DNA from 2 places in the Streptomyces sp. NPDC051662 genome. Region 2 is predicted to be linked to the other one. Evidence: riboswitches for the same ligand, from Rfam matches in the RefSeq annotation. Region 2 holds a riboswitch; the other holds the start of a gene.

Region 1 (4,408 bases), on a different contig from region 2:
CTCGGCGCGGTCCCCGATACCGCGCTTGGGCACATTGAGGATCCGGCGCAGCGGGACATTGTCCTCCGGGTTGGCCAGAACACGCAGATAGGCCAGCACATCGCGGACCTCCTTGCGCTCGTAGAAGCGCACTCCGCCGACGACCTTGTACGGCAGGCCGACCCGGATGAAGATCTCCTCGAAGACACGGGACTGCGCGTTCGTACGGTAGAAGACCGCGACATCGCCCGCCTTGGCCTCGCCCGCGTCCGTCAGCCGGTCGATCTCGTCGGCGACGAACTGCGCCTCGTCGTGCTCCGTGTCCGCGACATAGCCGGTGATCTGGGCGCCCGCGCCGGCCTTCGTCCACAGATTCTTCGGGCGGCGGCTCTCGTTCCGCTCGATGACCGCGTTGGCGGCGCTCAGAATCGTCTGCGTGGAGCGGTAGTTCTGCTCCAGCAAAATGGTCGTCGCGTCCGGGTAGTCCTCCTCGAACTGGAGGATGTTACGGATCGTGGCGCCCCGGAAGGCGTAGATCGACTGGTCGGCGTCTCCGACGACACACAGCTCCGCCGGGTCGTGCTCCTCGCCGGAGGGGCCCACCAGCTCGCGTACGAGGGTGTACTGCGCGTGGTTGGTGTCCTGGTACTCGTCCACCAGGACATGCCGGAAGCGCCGCCGGTAGTGCTCGGCGACATCGGGGAACGCCTGGAGCAGATGGACGGTGGTCATGATGATGTCGTCGAAGTCCAGCGCGTTGGCCTCGCGCAGCCGCGCCTGGTACATCCGGTAGGCCTCGGCGAGCATCTTCTCGAAGCCGTCGGTGGCCTGGTCGGCGAAGGTCTCCTCGTCGATCAGCTCGTTCTTCAGATTCGAGATCTTGGCGCTGAAGGACTTGGGCGGGTAGCGCTTGGGGTCGAGGTCCAGATCACGGCAGACCAGGGCCATCAGACGCTTGGAGTCGGCGGCGTCGTAGATGGAGAACGACGAGGTGAACCCGAGCCTCTTCGACTCGCGCCGCAGGATCCGTACGCAGGCGCTGTGGAACGTCATGACCCACATGGCGTTGGCGCGCGGGCCGACGAGCTGGCCGACGCGCTCCTTCATCTCGCCCGCGGCCTTGTTCGTGAAGGTGATCGCCAGTATCTGACCGGGATGGGCGCCGCGGCTGCCCAGCAGATACGCGATCCGGTGGGTCAGCACCCGGGTCTTGCCCGACCCGGCCCCGGCCACGATGAGCAGCGGCGTGCCGGTGTGCACGACGGCCGCGCGCTGCTCCTCGTTCAGCCCTTCGAGCAGCGCGGCGGGGTCCACGACCGTGCGCGGGGCGCCGTCGCGGTGGTACTGGTCCCGCGTGGGAGGCATGTCATAGGCCCCCTGGAAGAGGTCGTCGGGCACCTGCTCCGGTGCGTGCTCGGTGTCGTCCTCGGGCGGCGGTGGATGCTCGTCGCCGGAGGGCTGGAGGTCCGCCAGGAAACTGTCGTCAAAGAGGCTGCTCATCGCTCTCCGAGTCTAGGCCCTGTCTGACAAATCCCGCCTGGCTCGCGACGCCTGGCACGCACGCTCGCCGCGTTGTCGGGATCACCCCAGTACGTCCAGTACAGGGGAGACCCTCCGCCTTGCGATCGCACGCACCAGACGCCGCGAGCCCCACCCTTCGGGCGGACGGCGCTATTTGCCAGACAGGACCTAGGCCGCCCTACTGACACACCGCGCCCGGCTCCAGAATTCCCCGGCATGCCCCACCCGTACGGTCACTCGCCTCGCCATCACCACGGGCGGCGCCCCGGTCACTCATCGTGGCGGAAAAGCGTCGCCGACCCGTTTCACACATCGCACGCGCAAATGGTCACGAAAATGTATCGGGCATATCGGCCATCGACCTTCACACCAGCACCACACTTTGGCTAGCGTGCTCGATCAGGCAGCCCGTACCCCCAACGGCGACCCACGCCAAGCGGGCGGCCCACGCCGAATTCGGACTTTCCCCAAGGAAGTTCGAAACCGGGGACCCACAGTGCACAACCGGGGTGAATCGGGCCTTTCGCTCAAGGCCCGTAGGGCAACCTTCCGTTCCGCCCGAACCCGACAGCTAACCCGGTAGGCGGTCCACGGAAGGAGATGCAGACCTTGGCGTCGCATCGCAAGCCGCGCAGTCTCAGCGGAGTACGTACCGCCTCTCCCGCTGTCGGGCTCACGACAGCCGCGCTCGCCTCGGTCACGTTGCTCTCGGCGCAGAGCGCGAGCGCCGCGCCCGTCGAGCCGAAGCCGTCCATGGAGGAGGTACAGAAGAAGGTCGACGATCTGTACCGCCAGGCCGGCAGTGAGACACAGAAGTACAACAGGGCGAAAGAGGCCACGCAGAAGCAGAAGCGCGCGGTCGACCGCGTGCTCGACGAGGTCGCCAAGCGCGCGGACAAGCTGAATGAGGCCCGGCGTACGCTCGGCTCGTTCGCAGCCGCGCAGTACCGGGAAGGCGCGGTCACCCCGACCGCCGCCCTGCTCTTCGCGGACAGCCCGCAGGCGTTCTTCGAGCAGAAGCAGGTGACGGACCGGCTGACGGAGCGTCAGCGCGGTGTCCTCACCGACTACCAGACACAGCAGGCCGCCGCCGCGAAGCAGCGGGCGCGGGCGTCGAAGGACCTGGAGTCGCTCACCGCCTCGCAGGCCGCGCTGCGTACCAGCAAGCAGGGCGTGCAGCAGAAGCTCGGCGCGGCGCGTGCGCTGCTGTCGAAGCTGACCACGGAGGAGAAGGCGCGGCTGGCCGCGCTGGAGCGCAAGAAGGAAGAGGAGGCCCGCCGCAAGGCGGAGGCGCGGGCCAAACTGGAGGCCCGCGCGAAGACGGAGGCCGAGCGCAAGCGCAAGGAACAGCAGGCCAGGACCCCGTCGACCGGCACGGGGACGGGCTCGGGCCAGAGCGGCACAGGCTCAGGCACGGACACCGGCACCGGAACGGGAACGGGCACAGGAACAGGCGCAGGCAGCGGCACAAGCGGCGGCACCGGAGCCTCCGACGGCAGCTACGCCACCAAGGCCGCCAAGGTCCTCTCCTTCGCCCGCGCCCAGATAGGCAAGCCGTACGTCTGGGGCGCCACGGGCCCCAGCTCGTACGACTGCTCGGGCCTGACCCAGGCCGCCTGGAAGGAGGCGGGCGTGGAGCTGCCGCGCACCACCTGGGAACAGGTGAAGGCCGGCACGCGCGTCGCGACCGACGATCTGCTCCCCGGTGACCTGGTCTTCTTCTACGACGACATCAGCCATGTCGGGATCTATATCGGCGACGGCATGATGATCCACGCCCCCAAGCCGGGCGCGAACGTTCGCGAGGAGTCGATCTACTACATGCCGATCTACGGAAGCATCCGCCCCGCCTGACAGCCGGCGAGCGGAGTAGGGCCGCTGGGGACCTGTCGGATTCCCGGCGATCTGTGTCGTCAACTCGCCGTCTGCGACAGCTCGCTCCGAAACCGAAGTGCGGGCCGTTGGGGAGCGCCGGTCCCAGAAAGTTCCGCCACATCAAGAACTGCCTGCGCGGAGCGTGCGTCTGACCTCATGTACAACGTGCGCAGAGCAGAGCTGACGGCCTGTCGGCCGGGGCTCCTCCGCGCGATGAACCGAGGCCCTCAGGCGTGCGAGCCCGGCGCGACATCGATCGGTCACCACGTCGTGTCTCCTCGTGCTGCGGCTTGAGGCATGGGTACGACATAGGGAAGTTCATGCGATTTCGTACATCGATCCCCGCGATAGCTCTCGGGGTGGTGTCACTGACGACGCCCCTCGCCGTCGCGGGAACCAGCACCGCGGCGACGGCGCTTGAGGCGACGGCGGCGGATTCCTCTCAGGTCGAGGACACCACGCTCACCGACAACGTTGGCAAGCCCTCCGGCGTCCTGTCGGCGAAGGCGGGATCAGGGGCCGGGAAGGTGTTCTCCACCGGGGAGATCACCGGGGAGAGCTTCTCCTCGATCGGCCTCAGCTGGAAGAAGGGATCCGCCGTCGACGAGGGGCTGACCGCGGAGACGCGGATCCACCGCGACGGGGCCTGGGAGTCGTGGCGGGAGGTTCCCCTGGAGCTTGACGAGGGCGTGGCCGAGGAGGCGAAGCGGGCCGGCGCGCCCGCCTTCTACACGGACGACGCGGACGGGGTGGAGGTCCGCTTCACCTCCCCGAAGGGCAGCCTGCCGCAGGACCTGCGGCTGTCGTTCATCGACCCGGCCCAGAGCCCGGCCGCCTCTTCCCCGGACAACCAGCCGCGGTCCGCGCGGACCGGACAGCCGGACATCAAGCTGCGGAAGGACTGGGGCGCGGACGAGGCGCTGGCCGATCCCGGGTACAAGACCCAGCCCTCGATCAAGGCCGCCGTCGTCCATCACACCGTGACGGGGAACAACTCCTACACCCAGGAGCAGGTGCCGCAGATCATCAACGG
Region 2 (4,408 bases):
GGCGGACGGTACGGAACAGCCCCCGGACGGTACTGGTGACCGGGGCGGCCGGCGGGATCGGCCGGGCCGTCGTGGCGGATCTCATCGGCGCGGGCTTCCGCGTCGTGGGCGCCGACCTGGAGCGGGGCGACGGCGAGGACGGCTGCGTCCGGTTCGTCACCGGCGATCTGAGCGAGGCGAGGACGGTTACGGAGTGCTTCGCCGCGACCCGGGAGGCGGCGGGGGAGGACGGTGTGTTCGCCGGGGTCGTCCATCTCGCGGCGTACCCGGCGCCCGGCATCGTGTCGGAGGACGAGACCCTGCGCGTCAACGTCCTCGCCGCCTATCTGGTGTTCCAGGAGGCCGGCCGCCTCGGTGTGCCGCGCGTCGTCGGCGCCTCCAGCGCGTCGGCCGTCGGCATCGCGTGGGCCGACCGGGATCTGCACCCGGTATATGTCCCCGTCGACGAGGACCACCCCGATCTCACCGTCGACTCCTATGGCCTGTCCAAGGTCATGTCGGAGAAGGCCGCGGAGTTCACGACCCGGCGCCACGGCACGGTCACCGTCATGCTGCGGTTCCCGTTCGTCGGCGCGGGCGCCCGGCTGCGGGAGCGGCTGGCCGAGGTGCACGGCGACCCCGCGTCCAACCGCCGGGAACTGTGGGGGTGGCTGCACACCCCGGACGCCGCCCGAGCCGTACGGGCCGCCCTGACGGCGGACCTCACCGGCCACCATGTCGTCAATGTGGCCGCGCCCGACAGCGCCGCCCTGGAGCCCACCCGGGAACTGCTGGCGGCGTACCACCCCACCAGCGAGATCCGGGGCGCGCTGGACGGTCACGCGTCGCTGTTCGACACCACCCGCAGCCGCGCACTCCTCGGGTTCACCGCGGCGGGGCGGGAGGAGATCGCGGAGACGGACTGAGCTTCGCGCCGCCGCCCGTGAAGCGGGCGATCAGGCGCCGGGTCACCGACGGGTGGTGGCGCTGCCGGAGGGCAACTCCGGCAGCGCCACCACCCGTCTCACGTTTCCGCCGCGAACTTCCTTTTACTGAAAGGGCAGTCGTCGCATTCGATCAGCTCTTCGGTGAAAGGCCGCCACAGAACTGCCACATGACCCGTGGTCGGGTTCGTATGTGAGAGTGAGTCAGAAACGCGCTCGCGGCTCCGCCAGTAATGGCGCCGAGTGGTACGACGGGTGGATCAATGGCCGCGAGAAGCGGCCCGCCAGGGCCCTTGTGGGGGTCGGTCGACAGGTCGGATCCGATACCGCGCACCGCGCCTTTATGGGCGATTTATCTCCGTTCTCCCTGAAGTCCATTTCTGTATCGTTCGCACGGCTTTCCGCTCTCTGTGCACGGTTGTGACCTGGACATTTCCGTCATGCGCGTGATGTGTGTCACGTAAGTACCCGGCTGTCGGCCCGCCCCCTCGTCCATTTCGCGTACGGGGAAGGCGAGTTGAGTTCCCCGGTATCGGGCCGATAACGAGATCATTTCTGGCCGGATTCATGAATTGGATTCCGTTGTGAATTCAGGGCTTGTTTCGCCCGGGCGTCCTCGCTTACGTTCTCGTCACTCCGGATGGAACGCCGAATCCTGCCGCCGTCCGGAAACACACACCCACCCACGCCCGGCAGGAGCGGGGGACCCAGGTAAGTCGCCGATCCGTACTCCGGACCGGCTTGGGGTCAAGCCGCATTCACCATGCGGCCGGGCATCTCCAGCCCGAACCCGACAGCTCACCTCGCAGGCGCAGGAGAGGAATTCGTCATGGCCTCAAAGGCTAAGCACCGTCGTCCCAAGAACAGCCCCGTTGCCAGAGGTCTCGTCACCGCGGGCACGGGCGGTGCCGTACTCGCCTTCCCCTTGCTGGCCGCCACCACCGCCGAGGCTGCCCCGGCGCACACCGCCGCCACCGCCGAGGTGACCCTGACTCCGGCCGCCGTCGTCCAGACGGACACCCCGACGACCTACTCCGTCGTCTGGGGCGACTCGCTCTCCAAGATCGCGGACGAGTACTCGCTGAGCGGCGGATGGCAGCAGCTCTACGAGGACAACCGCGATGTCATCGGCGGCGACCCGTGCTTGATCCACCCCGGTCTCACACTGACGCTGGGAACGGAGTCCGCGTCGGAGGCCCCGGCCGACTCCACAGCCGACTCCACCACTGACACCACCGCCGCCGACGAGGCTGCCGCGCCGGCCGCCGAGGAGAGCGCCGACGCGAGCGCCTCGGCCGATACGGGCGCCGCGGCCACCGCGACCGCCACGACGACCTACGCCGACAACCTCGACGGCTGGATCCGGGAGTCGCTGGACGTCATGGCGGCGCAGGGCATCCCCGGCTCGTACGACGGCATCCTCCGCAACATCATGCGCGAGTCCTCGGGCAACCCGTGGGCCATCAACAACTGGGACTCCAACGCCGCCGCCGGCACCCCGTCCAAGGGGCTCCTCCAGGTCATCGACCCCACGTTCGAGGCCTACCACGTGCCCGGTACGTCGACGGACAGCTACGACCCGGTCGCCAACATCACCGCCGCGTCCAACTACGCGGCCGACCGGTACGGTTCGATCGACAACGTGAACGGCCCCTACTGACAGGCCCTCACACCGCTCACGGCAGGCCGGACCGCCCTCGGGGCCGGTCCGGCCCTGCCGCGTTCCGGGCTTCTTCTCCCCCCCCCGGCTCCCGCGTACCCCGAGGTCAGGCGCGCCGGGCGCGCAGCTCCCGTACCCCCGCCGCCGCCAGGACGAGCGCCGTCGCCCCCAGGGACCAGAGCAACTGCGGGCGCGCCTCTTCATTCGTCAGCATCAGACCGAAGACGACCGCCATCGCGGCGAGTGTGGCCCAGGTCAGCCCCGGGAAGAGCCACATCCTCAGCACCAGTCGCTCCGGTGCCTCCCTCTCGATACGCCCGCGCAGCCGCAACTGCGACACGGCGATCAGGGCCCAGACGAAGAGGAGCACCGCGCCGACCGCGTTGAGCATGTACAGGAAGACCGAGTCGGGCCATTTCAGATTGAGCAGCACCGAGACGAAGCCGAACGCCACGGACGCGAGGACCGCCCGCCGGGGCACACCACCGTCGCTCACCTTCAGCAGGGACCTCGGCGCCTCGCCCCGCTCGGCCAGCGAGAAGACCATCCGGGATGATCCGTAGAGGTTGGCGTTGAGCGCCGACAGCAGGGCCACGAACACCACGATGTTCATGATCTGCCCGGCGGACGGCACGCCGATCGCGTCGAGGACGGTGACATAGGGGCTCAGCCCCGCCTGCTGTGCCGTCCAGGGCAGTACCGTCACGATGACCAGCATCGATCCGACGTAGAAGAACAGGATCCGGAAGACCGCGCTGCGTACCGCCCGGGACACCGAGCGCACCGGGTCGTCGGACTCGGCCGCCGCGATCGTGACGACCTCCAGACCGCCGAAGGCGAAGACGACGGCGAGCACCCCGGAGATGACGCCCTGCCAGCCGTTCGGCAGGAAGCCGTCCTGTCCCGCGAGATGGGTGAGGCCGACGGGATCGGTGTCGGGCAGCAGACCGAAGACGGCCAGCAGCCCGAGGGCCAGGAACGTGACGATCGCGAACACCTTCAGGGCCGCGAACCAGAACTCGAACTCGCCGAAGTTCTTCACGGCGGCGAGGTTCGTACCGGTGAAGAACACCATGAAGAGCAGCACCCACGCCCACTGCGGCACCGACGGGAGCCAGCCGTTCGCGATCCGCGCCGCGCCCGTCGCCTCCACCGCGAGGACGACGACCAGCAGGAACCAGTACAGCCAGCCCGCGCTGAACCCCGCCCACCGGCCGAGCGCCCGCTCGGCGTACACGGAGAACGAACCCGACGCCGGCATCGCGGCCGACATCTCGCCCAGCATCCGCATCACGCACATCGCGAGCGCGCCCGCGATCAGATACGAGACGACGATCCCGGGCCCGGCCATCGCGATGCCGGCCCCCGATCCGACGAAGAGCCCGGCGCCGATGACCCCGCCGAGCCCGAGCATGGTCAGATGGCGCTGCTTGAGCCCACCGGCGAGCGGTATGTGAGCTGTGGCCGTGTAGGCATCTGTCCCGTTATCTCTGCCTATGTCGGCGTTTGTCCGATCGGGCGCTGTCCGGGGTGAGATGTCGGGCGGGTTCTGGTCGTGCATGAGCGGTCAGGCTGCCTTCGGGGCTTGTGGGGGGATCTGCGGCATCCCGCAGTCTCCCCGGACCACGCACCCCCAGGCAAAACGAGCCGGTCTCGACAGAGCGACGGAGCGACGGAAAGGTCAGCGCACGCGGCCGACCGCGGCGTAGATCCCGCTGTCGTAGCCGCCGCTCTCCTCCTCCGTCGGCGCGTCTGTGTCCCGGTACCAGTGCGGGGCCGTGACCAGTCCCGGCTCGGCGAGGTCCATGCCCTCGAAGAACCGCGC

What was found. Region 2 has a riboswitch for cyclic di-AMP ahead of AB0M67_RS34920 (transglycosylase SLT domain-containing protein). Riboswitches for the same ligand answer to the same signal wherever they lie in the genome.
Region 1: linked by a shared signal. The riboswitch ahead of AB0M67_RS30860 (NlpC/P60 family protein) and the one ahead of AB0M67_RS34920 (transglycosylase SLT domain-containing protein) in region 2 are both predicted to bind cyclic di-AMP.

Annotation. Positions count from the first base shown of each region.
Region 1 covers NZ_JBFAZD010000023.1:65,632-70,039, forward strand. Annotated here, with positions in the region: gene AB0M67_RS30855 (ATP-dependent DNA helicase) at 1-1,479, opposite strand, end outside; cyclic di-AMP (ydaO/yuaA leader) riboswitch at 1,939-2,102, shown strand; gene AB0M67_RS30860 (NlpC/P60 family protein) at 2,110-3,354, shown strand; gene AB0M67_RS30865 (N-acetylmuramoyl-L-alanine amidase) at 3,696-4,408, shown strand, end outside.
Region 2 covers NZ_JBFAZD010000031.1:61,121-65,528, forward strand. Annotated here, with positions in the region: gene AB0M67_RS34915 (NAD(P)-dependent oxidoreductase) at 1-905, shown strand, start outside; cyclic di-AMP (ydaO/yuaA leader) riboswitch at 1,594-1,748, shown strand; gene AB0M67_RS34920 (transglycosylase SLT domain-containing protein) at 1,753-2,583, shown strand; gene AB0M67_RS34925 (amino acid permease) at 2,690-3,997, opposite strand; gene AB0M67_RS34930 (SAM-dependent methyltransferase) at 4,265-4,408, opposite strand, start outside.